Regions from separate parts of the Dorea sp. 210702-DFI.3.17 genome, predicted to be linked through region 2. Evidence: predicted binding sites of a transcription regulator. Region 2 holds the regulator's gene; each other region holds the start of a gene.
What was found. Region 2 encodes Rex, which represses fermentation and respiration genes when NADH is low (regulators of the CRP and FNR family bind a similar motif). Its sites were predicted from a motif close to ATTGTTAANTANTTAACAAT; they were not measured.
Positions count from the first base shown of each region.

Region 1: the regulator Rex is predicted to act here: its motif matches at 2,472-2,491, upstream of LI149_RS02530 (NAD(P)H-dependent oxidoreductase subunit E).
Region 3: the regulator Rex is predicted to act here: its motif matches at 2,274-2,293, upstream of LI149_RS01315 (acyl-CoA carboxylase subunit beta).

Region 1 is NZ_JAJCNB010000002.1:29,669-33,964, forward strand. It holds gene LI149_RS02515 (LysR family transcriptional regulator) at 1-695, shown strand, start outside; gene LI149_RS02520 (YoaK family protein) at 792-1,460, shown strand; gene LI149_RS02525 (LysR family transcriptional regulator) at 1,466-2,395, shown strand; gene LI149_RS02530 (NAD(P)H-dependent oxidoreductase subunit E) at 2,546-3,019, shown strand; gene nuoF (NADH-quinone oxidoreductase subunit NuoF) at 3,023-4,296, shown strand, end outside.
Region 2 is NZ_JAJCNB010000001.1:124,149-128,444, forward strand. It holds gene LI149_RS00575 (NUDIX domain-containing protein) at 1-26, shown strand, start outside; gene LI149_RS00580 (ABC-F family ATP-binding cassette domain-containing protein) at 41-1,966, opposite strand; gene LI149_RS00585 (redox-sensing transcriptional repressor Rex) at 2,169-2,810, shown strand; gene LI149_RS00590 (NAD(P)H-hydrate dehydratase) at 2,891-4,296, shown strand, end outside.
Region 3 is NZ_JAJCNB010000001.1:271,453-275,748, reverse strand. It holds gene LI149_RS01325 (sodium:solute symporter) at 1-22, shown strand, start outside; gene LI149_RS01320 (2-isopropylmalate synthase) at 195-2,183, shown strand; gene LI149_RS01315 (acyl-CoA carboxylase subunit beta) at 2,396-3,835, shown strand; gene LI149_RS01310 (OadG family transporter subunit) at 3,850-4,296, shown strand, end outside.

The DNA.
Region 1 (4,296 bases), on a different contig from region 2:
TGGAAGAGCGCTATAAGCTTCAGGCAGGAGGCAAGAAAGAATTTAGTGTCTCTACACAACATTATTCTTTCGCAGTCAATGCATTTGTTGACCTAATCAAAGAATTTGGCGGGGACAATTATGATTTTTCTCTTCGAGAGACACAGACATATGAGATCATCGATGATGTGGCGAAGATGAGAAGTGAGATTGGAATTTTGTATCTGAACGATTTTAACCGGACCGTATTAAAGAAGATCATCAAGGCAAATGATCTGGAATTTGAGACTTTATTTACGGCCAGACCACACATTTTCGTCAGTACTTCAAATCCGTTGGCAGGAAAAGAATCTGTAACGATGGAAGATTTAAAGACATACCCATATCTGTCTTTTGAGCAGGGAGAACACAACTCTTTTTACTTTTCAGAGGAAATATTCAGTACTACAGAGCGTGCGAAGAATATCCGTGTACGTGACCGCGCGACACTTTTTAATTTACTGATTGGACTGAATGGATATACGGTGTGTAGTGGAGTCATTGATGAGGAACTGAACGGAGCGAATATTGTGGCAGTACCTTTAAAAGAAGAAGGAGATATGGAGATTGGAATTCTGACGCACCACAGAATTCGTGGGAGCCGGATGAGTGAATTTTATATTCAGGCTCTGCGAAAATATATCAGCTGGAAGAATGCCGAGGCATTCTTGATATAAAATTTATATACCAGCAAAACGGTGAAATTGACTTTTGACATGTGCATCTATATAATAGGAAACTGAAAATACAAAGGATGAGTAGAGGTGTTACACATGGTCGGTAAGAATTTTTCGGGAAAGCAGATGTCAGAGGCATTTATAAACAGTGCATTTCTGGCGTTATCAGGAGGTTTTCAGGACGCTTATACATATAATACGAGAGATGAAGTTTTTTCTAACGCGCAGACAGGAAATGTAGTATTGATGAGTCAGCATTTTATGACCGGAGACTGGAAAGCCGGAGTACGATATTTGCTGCCTCTTATAGCATTTGTTCTTGGAGTTTTCGTGGCAGATCAGATCCAGATGCGGTATAAATATGCCAGACGGCTTCACTGGAGGCAGGGGATTCTGCTTGCAGAGATCGTCATATTATTTGTCGTAGGATTTATTCCGCACAGTCTGAATATGACAGCGACGATTTTTGTGTCCTTTGCCTGTGCGATGCAGGTGCAGACATTCCGGAAGATGGGTGGTTATTCCTATGCAAGTACCATGTGCATCGGTAACTTAAGAAGTGGAACGGCAGCGTTTTCTCATTATCTTCAGGATAAAAAAACAGAGCAGTTAAAGCAGGCCGCTTATTATTTTGGAATTATCTTTTTATTTGCGATCGGAGCAGGACTTGGCGGCAACTTGACAGAACATTTTGGAATCCATATGATCTGGATTTCATGTATTCTTCTGGGGCTTAGCTTTTTATTAATGTTTGAGAATGAGTGATAAAAATGAATATAACAGAGTTAAGATATATTATTGAAATTGCACAGTGTGGTTCGGTAAGTGCGGCATCCAAGCGTTTGTATGTTGCACAGCCGAACGTCAGTAAGGCAATCCGGAATCTGGAAGAGGAATATCAAATCCAGCTCTTCGTGCGGACAGCGAGGGGAATGGTTCCTACCAGGGAAGGACAGCAGTTTATTGCGCAGGCGAGACGGGTCATTCAGGAAATTGAAGGGTTGAACCGTAAATTCCCGGGAAATAAAAAAGGGACTGATGTAGAGATGAAAATTTCTATACCAAGAGCCAGCTATGCATCTTATGCATTTGGAAAGTATGTAGAGCAGGTGCGAGATGCAGAAGAGATGAGACTGCATATCCGGGAGTGCAATTCTGTCCAAGCGCTGGACAATCTTACAAAGAAGCATTACAATCTTGCGCTGATCCGGATGGAAGACAAATATGAAGAATATTACTATTCCATTATTCATTTAAGAGGTCTGGAATATGAAAAGATCATGGATTTCCAGTATCGTCTTGTTGTTAATGAGAATGATCCGCTAGCAACGAAAAAACTGAATGGATATGAAGATCTGGAATCTTATATCGAGCTGATACACGGAGATTCCAGACTGCCGAACGGGGAGTATCTGGACATTAAGGAAACGCCGGAGAATCAGAATGCACACAGACGGATTCATGTATATGAGCGTGGCAATCAGTTTATGCTTCTGAAAGATATACCGGGAACTTATATGTGGGTGTCACCGATTCCGGAAGAACTTCTCCGAAGAAATGGACTGGCACAGCGTAAGATAGAATGGCAGCAGCGGCGGATGAAAGATGTTATGGTATATCCGGGCAGAAAGTTTCTGAGTGAAGATGAACGGGAGTTTATCCGGCAGCTGAAGAAAGAAGCAATAGAAGTCTCAAAATAGCGAGGCTTCTTTTTTTGACCTTTAAAGTTACTTGAAACTAATAAATATATGCAAAAGTATATATCACTCATGCTTTATTGATATTTTCATGGCAATAAAAATTGAGATAAAATAGAAATAGAATAAATTTGATTCATGAGGAGGTTTTTTATGTTAGACGCATCTTATTACGAGAAGACAGATGAGATTATTGCCTGTCACACGCGTGAAGAGCGGTCGCTGATTCCGATTATCCAGGATATTCAGGAGGAATACCGCTATCTTCCACCGGAATTATTAAGTTATGTGGCCGGAAAAATTGGCATTTCAGAAGCAAAGGCTTTCAGCGTTGCAAGTTTTTATGAGAACTTCTCGTTTGAAGCAAAGGGCAAATATGTTATTAAAGTCTGTGATGGTACGGCCTGTCATGTGCGTAAATCAATTCCGATACTGGAAGGATTATATAAAGAGCTGGGGCTTAATAAAGATAAACACACAACAGATGATCAGTTATTTACAGTAGAGACCGTTTCCTGTCTTGGCGCATGCGGACTTGCACCGGCAGTCATGATCAATGACGAGGTGTATGGTAAGATGACACCGGAAAAAATGAGTGAATTAATCAAAAAACTGCGGGAGGAATAACAGATGAAACTGGAAAACAGAACACAACTTACACTCCTGCGTGAACAATGCCAGGAGAAGAGAAATAAAGAAACATGTAAGATACTGGTCTGTGGAGGGACCGGATGTCTTGCAGGTGGTTCTGACAAAATCTTTGACAGATTCAGTGAACTGACAGCGGGTATGGATCATGTTGAGGTCAGAATCGGAGCAGAGATTGCACATGGAGAACATGTCGGCGTTAAGAAAAGTGGATGTCATGGCTTTTGCGAGATGGGTCCGCTTGTCAGAATTGAACCTTATAATTATCTCTACTTAAAAGTAAAGCTGGAAGACTGTGAAGAAATCTTTGAAAAGACAGTCCTCCATGGAGAGCCAGTCACACGTCTGATGTACAAGCAGGATAATGAGGTCTATCAGACTCAGGAAGAAATTCCATTCTATGCAAAACAGACAAGACTTGTTCTGAAAAACTGCGGTCACATTGATGCAGAACATATTGAGGATGCACTGGCAGTAGGTGCATATGAAGCATTTGAAAAAGCTGTATTTGAGATGACGCCGGAGGCCGTAATCAAGACGATTACCCAGTCAAATCTGCGTGGACGTGGAGGCGCTGGTTTCCAGACTGGAAGAAAATGGTCCCAGGTTGCCGGACAGAAAGAAAAGATCCGTTATGTCGTCTGCAATGGTGATGAAGGAGATCCGGGAGCATTCATGGACAGAAGCATCATGGAAGGAGATCCGCACCGCATGATCGAAGGTATGATGATTGCAGCCTATGCGGTACAGGCACAGGAAGGATATATTTATGTCCGTGCGGAATATCCGCTGGCAGTCAGCAGACTTCGCATTGCAATCAGACAGGCAGAAGAGCTTGGAATTCTGGGAGACAATATTTTGGGAACAGGATTTAGCTTCCATTTACATATCAACCGTGGAGCAGGAGCTTTCGTATGTGGTGAGGGCTCAGCCCTGACAGCATCCATTGAAGGTAAGCGTGGAATGCCGCGTGTAAAACCGCCTAGAACCGTTGAAAAGGGATTGTTTGGAAAACCGACGGTTCTGAATAATGTTGAGACTTATGCGAATGTACCGATGATCGTGAAGCATGGAGCTGACTGGTATACAGGAATCGGAACACCGGAAAGTCCGGGAACGAAAGCATTTGCCCTGACGGGAAATGTAAATAATACTGGTCTGATCGAGGTGCCGATGGGTATTACGTTAAGAGAGATCATCTTTGATATTGGCGGCGGAATCCGTGATGGCAAGAAATTTAAAGCTGTTCAGATCGG
Region 2 (4,296 bases):
GTATCAAACGTGTTTTTGAAGAGTAAAAAAATGAGCTGGCTTATTCGGCCAGCTCTTCCCATTTTTCATATAAAGTTTCAAGTTCAGCGTCAATTTCTGCACGTTCTTTTGCAAGTTCCTGACATTTTACTGAATTCGTATAAACTTCCTCCTGCGACATTAGAATATCAATTTCAGCACTTCTATCTTCCAGAACACCGATCCGTTCTTCTGTCTTTTTGAATTCATTAGCGCGTTTCCGTTCTTTTGCCTGAGCTTCTTTTTGTTCCTGCCAGCTTAACTTTGAATCAGAGGCCAAGTCAGCAGCTGCAGAAGAGGAATTATTTTCTAAGCGAGACGTATTGGAATATGCGGCTGTCAGTTCTTCTTTTTTCTCAAGATAATAATCATAATTTCCAATATAATTTACAAACGTATGATTAACAAGATCCATGATACGTGTTGCAGTCTGATTGATAAAGTAACGGTCGTGTGAAACATAAAGAACCGTTCCTGTGTAATTATTCAGTGCATGTTCCAGAATCTCTTTTGATGTAATATCCAGATGGTTGGTCGGCTCATCGAGAATCAGGAAGTTCGCTTCAGAAAGCATCAGCTTTGCAAGGGACACGCGTCCACGTTCGCCACCGCTTAAGTCACTAATAAGTTTAAATACATCATCTCCGGTAAATAAAAATGCTGCCAGCACTTTACGGATCTGCGTGTTATTAAGATTAGGATAGTCGTCGGAAATCTCCTGGAAAATAGTTTTTTCCATGTGTAGAACGTGGTGTTCCTGATCGTAGTAACCAATCTTTACATTAGAACCGAGACGGAAACTTCCAGAATCAGCTTTGAGTACCTGATTTAAAATCTTAAGGATTGTTGTTTTTCCGGTTCCATTATCTCCGATGATCGCGACATGTTCCCCACGCTTGATTTCGAAGCTGACATCTTCAAATAAAATCTGTGGTGGAAATGCTTTGCTTAAATGCTCGACACTTAAGACATCATTACCGCTGACACAGGAAGGTTCCAGTGTTAAATGCATATCTGTATGTAGTTCCATCGGTTTTTCAACCGGGGTCATCTTATCCAGCATCTTTTCACGGCTTTCTGCACGCTTGATGGATTTTTCGCGGTTGAAGGAGCGGAGCTTTTCAATGACCGCTTCCTGATGCTTAATTTCCTGCTGCTGGTTCAGATACTCTTTCATTCTGGCTTCACGGAGCATTTCTTTTTTTTGGGCGTAATCTGTATAATTGCCCATGAAAGTGGTAAGCTTGCCAAGTTCAATCTCGACGACTTTTGTTACAACCCGGTTCAGGAAATACCGGTCATGAGAGACAATCAGTACTGCACCGGGATAATTCAGAAGATAAGTTTCCAGCCATGAGATGGAATTTAAATCCAAATGGTTGGTTGGCTCGTCCAAAAGCAGAATATCTGGCTTTGTGAGGAGCAGTTTTCCGAGAGAAACACGGGTTTTCTGACCTCCGGATAAAGTTGCAACCGGTTTTGCGAATTCTTCTTCTGTAAATCCCAGTCCTTTTAAAACACCAGTGATTTCACTTTCGCAGGCGTATCCATTTTCACGTTCGAATGCTGCTGTGAGCCGCTGGTATGTATTCATACGTTCTTCCAGACGTTCTCCGCTTAAATGCTTCATTTCCTGTTCAATCTCACGAATCTGCCGCTCCATGTCGAGAATATCGGCTTTTGCAGTGCGTACCTCTTGATAGATCGTATGGTCATTATTCATATCCTGATGCTGTGCCAGATATCCCATCGTCTTGCCGCGTGTCAGAACAACATTGCCGCCGTCCGCCTGAATCTCACCAACGATCATCTTAAGAAGTGTTGTCTTTCCAGCACCGTTCGGTCCTACGAGAGCTGCTTTTTCGTGGTCTTCTATATGAAAGGAGCCGCCGGAGACAATTACTTCCTCTCCAAAGGCTTTTTTGATATTGTGACATGCAAGTATCATCCTATCCTCCTTGATAAAATCCTGTGATTTTGAGAAATAAAGATGCCGCAGGGCTGCGTCCGGCGCTGCGACCGCATAATTTTGGCATCATCTTATACTATTATAACGAAAATACTACAAAAAACAACTAAAAAGTTTGACATTATACTAACGATTGCCTATAATAATGAGTAGAAATTTTTGAAGGAAGGAGGTGCGGATCATGCAAAACAGGGGAATTTCACAGGCAGTTATCCGTAGATTACCCAGATATTATAGATACCTTGGGGAGCTGATCGAGCAGGGAGTAGAACGAATCTCTTCCAATGAGCTTAGTAAAAGAATGAAAGTAACAGCTTCCCAGATTCGTCAGGATCTTAATAATTTTGGCGGATTCGGGCAACAGGGGTATGGCTATAATGTAAAATATCTGTACTCAGAAATCGGAAAAATTCTTGGATTGGAACAGGATCATAATATTATTATTATTGGTGCTGGTAATTTGGGGCGTGCACTTGCGAACTATGCATCATTTGAAAAGCGGGGATTTATCTTAAAAGGATTGTTTGATATCAATCCGGAGCTTGACGGGCAAGAAGTTCGTGGTGTTCCAATTCAGATGATGGACGAGCTTCCGAAATTTGTAGATGAGAACAGTATCGATATTGCAGCATTGACGATTCCAAAGGATGAGTCAATCAAAGTCGCAAAATTTCTGGCAGATCACAATGTTCACGGAATATGGAATTTTGCACATACAGATCTGAATCTTCCGGAAAGTGTGATTGTTGAGAATGTACATTTATCCGAGAGTCTGATGAGGCTGTCATATAATATATGCCGCTACAAGGAAGAACATAATTAAGGAGATAACGTGTAAAGACAGGTTTGTTCAGATTGCATCCTGGCTTTGCACGTTTCTTTCTATCAGGAGGAATCAAAACTATGAGATATTTGCCAGATGCTAAACAGATGAAAACGGCAGATTCATTTACGATAAATGAACTTAAAATCCCGTCCCTGGAACTTATGGAACGGGCTGCCAGAGCATGTGTAGATCACATTAAAGACTGGAAAATTAATTTAAATAAAATATGTGTCCTCTGTGGTTCTGGAAATAATGGCGGGGACGGCTTTGCGATTGCCAGAATGTTTGCATGGGAAGGGTGTGACGTAACAGCAGTTCTGGTCGGAAACAGAGATCACTGCACACCAGAGACTGCCCATCAGATAGAACAGTTGAAAAATACAGGAGCACAGTTTAAGGAGCGGTTTGAGCAAGAAGCATTTGAAAGTGAACCGTATACTTTAATTATCGATGCAATTTTTGGAGTTGGACTTTGCCGGGAGGTTGGAGGCAGATATGCACAGATTATAGAGTGTGTGAATCAGTCTGATGCAGTCCGTATGTCCGTGGATATTCCTTCCGGAATTTGCGCAACTACAGGAAATGTATTAGGAACTGCAGTGCGTGCAGACTATACTGTGACAATTCAGGAGACGAAAGTTGGTCTTGTACTTGATCCGGGAAGAAGTTATGCAGGAATCTGTGTATCCGAGGATATCGGAATTGTATCACTTCCACTGGAAAGAGATGAGGAAACAGTTTGTACACTGGAGGGCAGTGATTATGCAGCACTTCTTCCGAAACGAAATGCGGACTCCAATAAAGGAACTTACGGAAAGCTTCTTATGATCACCGGAAGCAAAGGTATGTCAGGTGCTGCATATCTTGGCGCACTTGCAGCTTACAGGACAGGTACCGGGCTGGTGCAGATCTATACTGCTAAAGAGAATCTCGTGATCTTACAGAGCCAGATCCCGGAAGCGATCATTACAACTTATGAAAAATATGATGTCAATGAACTACATCGCTTGATCGACTGGGCAGATGTCGTAGCTATAGGTTCCGGACTTGGAACAAAGAAGACTGCAAGGAAGATTTTAAAAGAAACCATTGCATATACAAAGAAACCGTGTGTCATAGATGCAGACGGACTTAATATTTTGTCTGAACATATGGATTATCTGTGTGGTGCAGATTGTGAACATTTTATCTTTACACCGCACATGAAAGAATTTGAACGGATCAGCGGTTTGAAGATTGCTGAAGTAAAAAAAGATCGTATTGTAGCACTTCGTACATTTGTTAAAGAATATGACGTTACCTGTGTACTGAAGGATTCCAGAACAACCATTGCAAAGCCGAGAGAGCGGGTAGCGGTAAATCTATCCGGCTGTGCGGCTATGGCAAAAGCCGGATCCGGGGATGTGCTGGCAGGCATTATCGCATCGTATCTCGCACAGGGACTTTCTGAATGGGAAGCAGCGCTTCTCGGTGTTTATATTCA
Region 3 (4,296 bases), 150 kb from region 2:
AGAAGCTCTTGAGGATGAGTAAAAAATGACAGAAAAATTGAGTCTTGAACTCAAAAAAGCATAAGAATATTAAAAAAAATCAAGGAAAGTGATTAAATATGTCACTTTCCTTTTTTTTATTCCTGTGTTAGTATGAGTGAGTCTTAAAAAAAGACAACTAATTTGATGAAAATTAATTTGGAAGGGTGATAGATATGAATAATTTTGAAAAGTACGAAAAGACTTATTTTATGCCACCGGTCGTCACATATGATTGGGTGAAGAAGACAGAGATTGAAAAACCGCCGGTATGGTGTAGTGTTGACCTGCGAGATGGTAACCAGGCGCTGATCGAGCCAATGAGTCTTGAGGAAAAGTTGGAGTTCTTCCAGATGTTAGTAGATATCGGATTTAAGGAGATTGAGGTTGGATTCCCGGCAGCATCCGATACCGAGTACAAGTTCATGAGAACGCTGATTGAGAAGAATATGATCCCAGATGATGTGACCGTTCAGGTACTGACTCAGGCAAGAGAGCATATTATTAAGAAGACATTTGAAGCTGTTAAGGGCGCGCCTCATGCAGTGATCCATCTGTACAACTCCACATCTGTTGCACAGAGAGAGCAAGTATTCAGAAAAAGTAAAGAGCAGATCAAGAAGATTGCAGTCGATGGAGCAGAATTACTTCTGAAGCTGGCAAATGAGACAGATGGTAACTTTACATTTGAATACAGCCCGGAGAGTTTCTCTGGAACAGAGGTTGATTATGCGGTCGAAGTTTGTAATGCAGTCTTGGACGTATGGAAACCAAGTGCGGACAACAAGGCAATCATCAATATTCCGACAACCGTTGAAAATGCGATTCCACATGTATTTGCGTGCCAGTTAGAGTATGTAGATAAAAATCTGAAATACAGAGATAATGTTGTATTAAGCCTTCATCCACACAATGACCGTGGCTGTGGTGTTGCAACTGCGGAACTTGGAATTCTGGCAGGAGCTGACCGTATCGAAGGTACATTATTTGGAAATGGAGAGCGTACCGGTAATGTAGATATTGTGACATTAGGTTTAAATATGTTCTCTCACGGAGTAGATCCAAAGCTTGATTTTACTGATATGCACCATATTCGCGAAACTTATGAGAGACTGACAAGAATGCATGTCTATGAGCGTCAGCCGTATGCAGGAGATTTGGTATTTACAGCATTTTCAGGATCACATCAGGATGCTATTGCAAAAGGAATGGCGTGGAGAGAAGAGAAGAAGTGCGATACATGGACAGTTCCATATCTGCCGATCGATCCACAGGATGTTGGAAGAAAATACGATTCAGATGTTATCCGCATCAACAGCCAGTCTGGTAAAGGTGGTGTGAACTACATTCTGAAACAGAGCCATGGAATCAATCTTCCAAAAGAGATGCGTGAGGAAGTCGGATATCTTGTGAAAGGTATTTCTGACCGTGCACATAAAGAGCTGACTCCGGAACTTGTATATCAGATTTTCTCTGATAACTACATTAATACGAAACCGGTATTCCATATTGACGAGTGTCATTTCAAACAGGTCAATGGAATTACAGCTGAGGTTACGATCAATCATGAGAAAGAGAGTCAGGTCATCACTGCAACGGGTAATGGACGTTTGGATGCGGTCAGTAATGCAATCAAACAGTATTTCAACGTCAGCTATGAACTGAGCTTTTACGAGGAACATTCTCTGACAAAAGGATCATCCTCCAAGGCTGTTGCATATGTTGGTATAATCTGCCAAGGAAAGACATTTTGGGGTGTTGGAATTGACGCCGATATTATCAAGGCATCCATTGAGGCACTCACAGTTGCAGTTAATAAGCTGGAAGAGATTGGAAATTCCAATACATGTAAAGACGCACGTATGATTGAAATTATGAATTATATTCAGGAGAACTATATTGATATTACATTAGATGACCTTGCTGAGAAGTTCTTCTTGTCTAAACCATACATTTCCAAATACATTAAGGAGAAATCCGGCGTCACATTTGGAGAACTGGTAAAGAAAATCCGTATGAAGAAAGCAAGAGCACTTCTTAAGAGCAGCAATATGACAGTGGAAAATATTGCATTATCTGTCGGATATCAGAATGTGGAGCATTTCAATCGATTGTTCAAAAAGGCATATAATATGACTCCAATTCAATTTAGAAATGAAAAATAAACAGAATTTATAGACCTATAAAAGCGGTTTTGAGCTAATTGCCCAAACCGCTTTTTGATTTTTAACAAAAGTCATAAATAATTAACAAAATTTGTCAAATCCTTAACAAATGTGCCTTGTAGGCGTTGCCATTTTTCGGTAAAAAAGTTATAATAAATTCGGCGAAATTTTGGTATAACCATATTTTAATAAAGAAAATGGAGGGCTAAATTATGGGCAACATGGCAACAGAAAATGCAGCAGGTAATCGCATTGAACAGTTACTTGATGCAGGCAGCTTTGTTGAAATCGGCGGAGCAGTAACAGCCAGAACAACAGATTTCAACATGCAGGAAAAGAAAACTCCGGCAGACGGTGTCATTACCGGTTATGGAGTGATCGATGGTAATCTGGTATATGTGTACAGCCAGGACGCTTCAGTATTGAAGGGATCAATTGGTGAGATGCATGCCAGAAAGATCGCGAACATTTATGATATGGCAATGAAGATGGGGGCTCCTGTTATTGGACTTGTAGATTGTGCAGGTCTCAGACTTCAGGAGGCAACAGACGCACTTGAGGCATTTGGAACATTATATTTAAAACAATCACTTGCATCAGGAGTAATTCCACAGATTACAGCAATTTTCGGAACCTGTGGCGGAGGCTTGTCCTTAGTACCAGCTCTTACAGATTTTACATTTATGGAAGAAAAGAATGCGAAGTTATTCGTAAATTCTCCGAATGCGATTCCAGGAAATACAGTAGATAAATGTGATACATCTTCTGCAAAATTCCAAAGTGAAAAGACAGGTCTTGTAGATGGTGTCGGAACAGAAGAAGAGATTCTTTCAGAGATTCGTACATTAGTAAGCATTTTACCATGTAATAATGAGGAAGATGCATCATACACAGAATGTTCAGATGATCTGAATCGTGTATGTTCAGAGATTGAAAATGCAACAGAAGATACAGCAATAGCCCTTGCTGAAATCGCAGATGATCATGTATTCTTTGAGACTCAGAAGAATCATGCGAAAGACATGGTAACAGGCTTTATTCGTTTGAATGGTATGACAGTTGGTGCTGTTGCAAACAGATCTAAAGTTTATGATGAGAATGCAGAAGTTGTAGAAGAGTTTGATGGAGCACTTTCTGCAAGAGGCGCAAGAAAAGCAGCCAGATTCGTAGAGTTCTGTGATGCATTTAATATTCCGGTTCTTACACTGACGAATGTATCAGGATTTGCGGCAACTATGTGTGCAGAAAGAAGCCTTGCAAAGGCAGCAGCAAAATTAACTTATGCATTTGCAAATGCAACTGTACCGAAAGTTAACGTTGTAATCGGAAAAGCATTTGGAAGTGCTTATGTGACAATGAACAGTAAATCTCTTGGTGCTGATATGGTCTATGCATGGCCGACAGCAGAAATCGGAATGATGGAAGCAGATCTTGCAGCAAAAATTATGTATGCAGATGCTGATGCTGAGACAATCAACGAGAAAGCAAAAGAATATGCCAAGCTTCAGTCCAGTCCGGTTTCCGCAGCAAGAAGAGGTTATGTAGATACAATTATCCAGCCTGCTGACACTAGAAAATATGTCATCGGAGCATTTGAGATGTTATTTACAAAAAGAGAAGAAAGCCCGATGAAAAAGCATGGAACAGTTTAGAGAGGTGAGGCAAAGTGAAGAAAAAGATTAGCTTATTGCTCTGCCTGATGATGACCGCAATCGTATGCCTGACAGGATGTGGTAAGACACAGACTACTTTGGAATATGATGAGGCAATGATCGAGCAGGAGACAGAGTTTCTGATAAACTACTGCCAGAATGTAGACAGTGATACACTGGCACAGTGGAACGACCAGAACGAATTCAGCAAAGAGTATCAGTTCATGATGTCTGGATTGAAGTTCACACCGGACAGCTTTGATGGTGCAGTTGACAGCTGGCAGGCAGGAATCAAAGAATGCGGTGAGTATGTCGGACATGGAGATTATACATTTGAAGCGAAAGATGATGAGCTGACAGTATCTGTACCGGCACAGTTCAAAGATCGTGATGCTACGATTGAATTTGTGTTTGATAAAGATTTATACCTTGAAAGTATGACAGTCAGTGCGAAGTTCTCA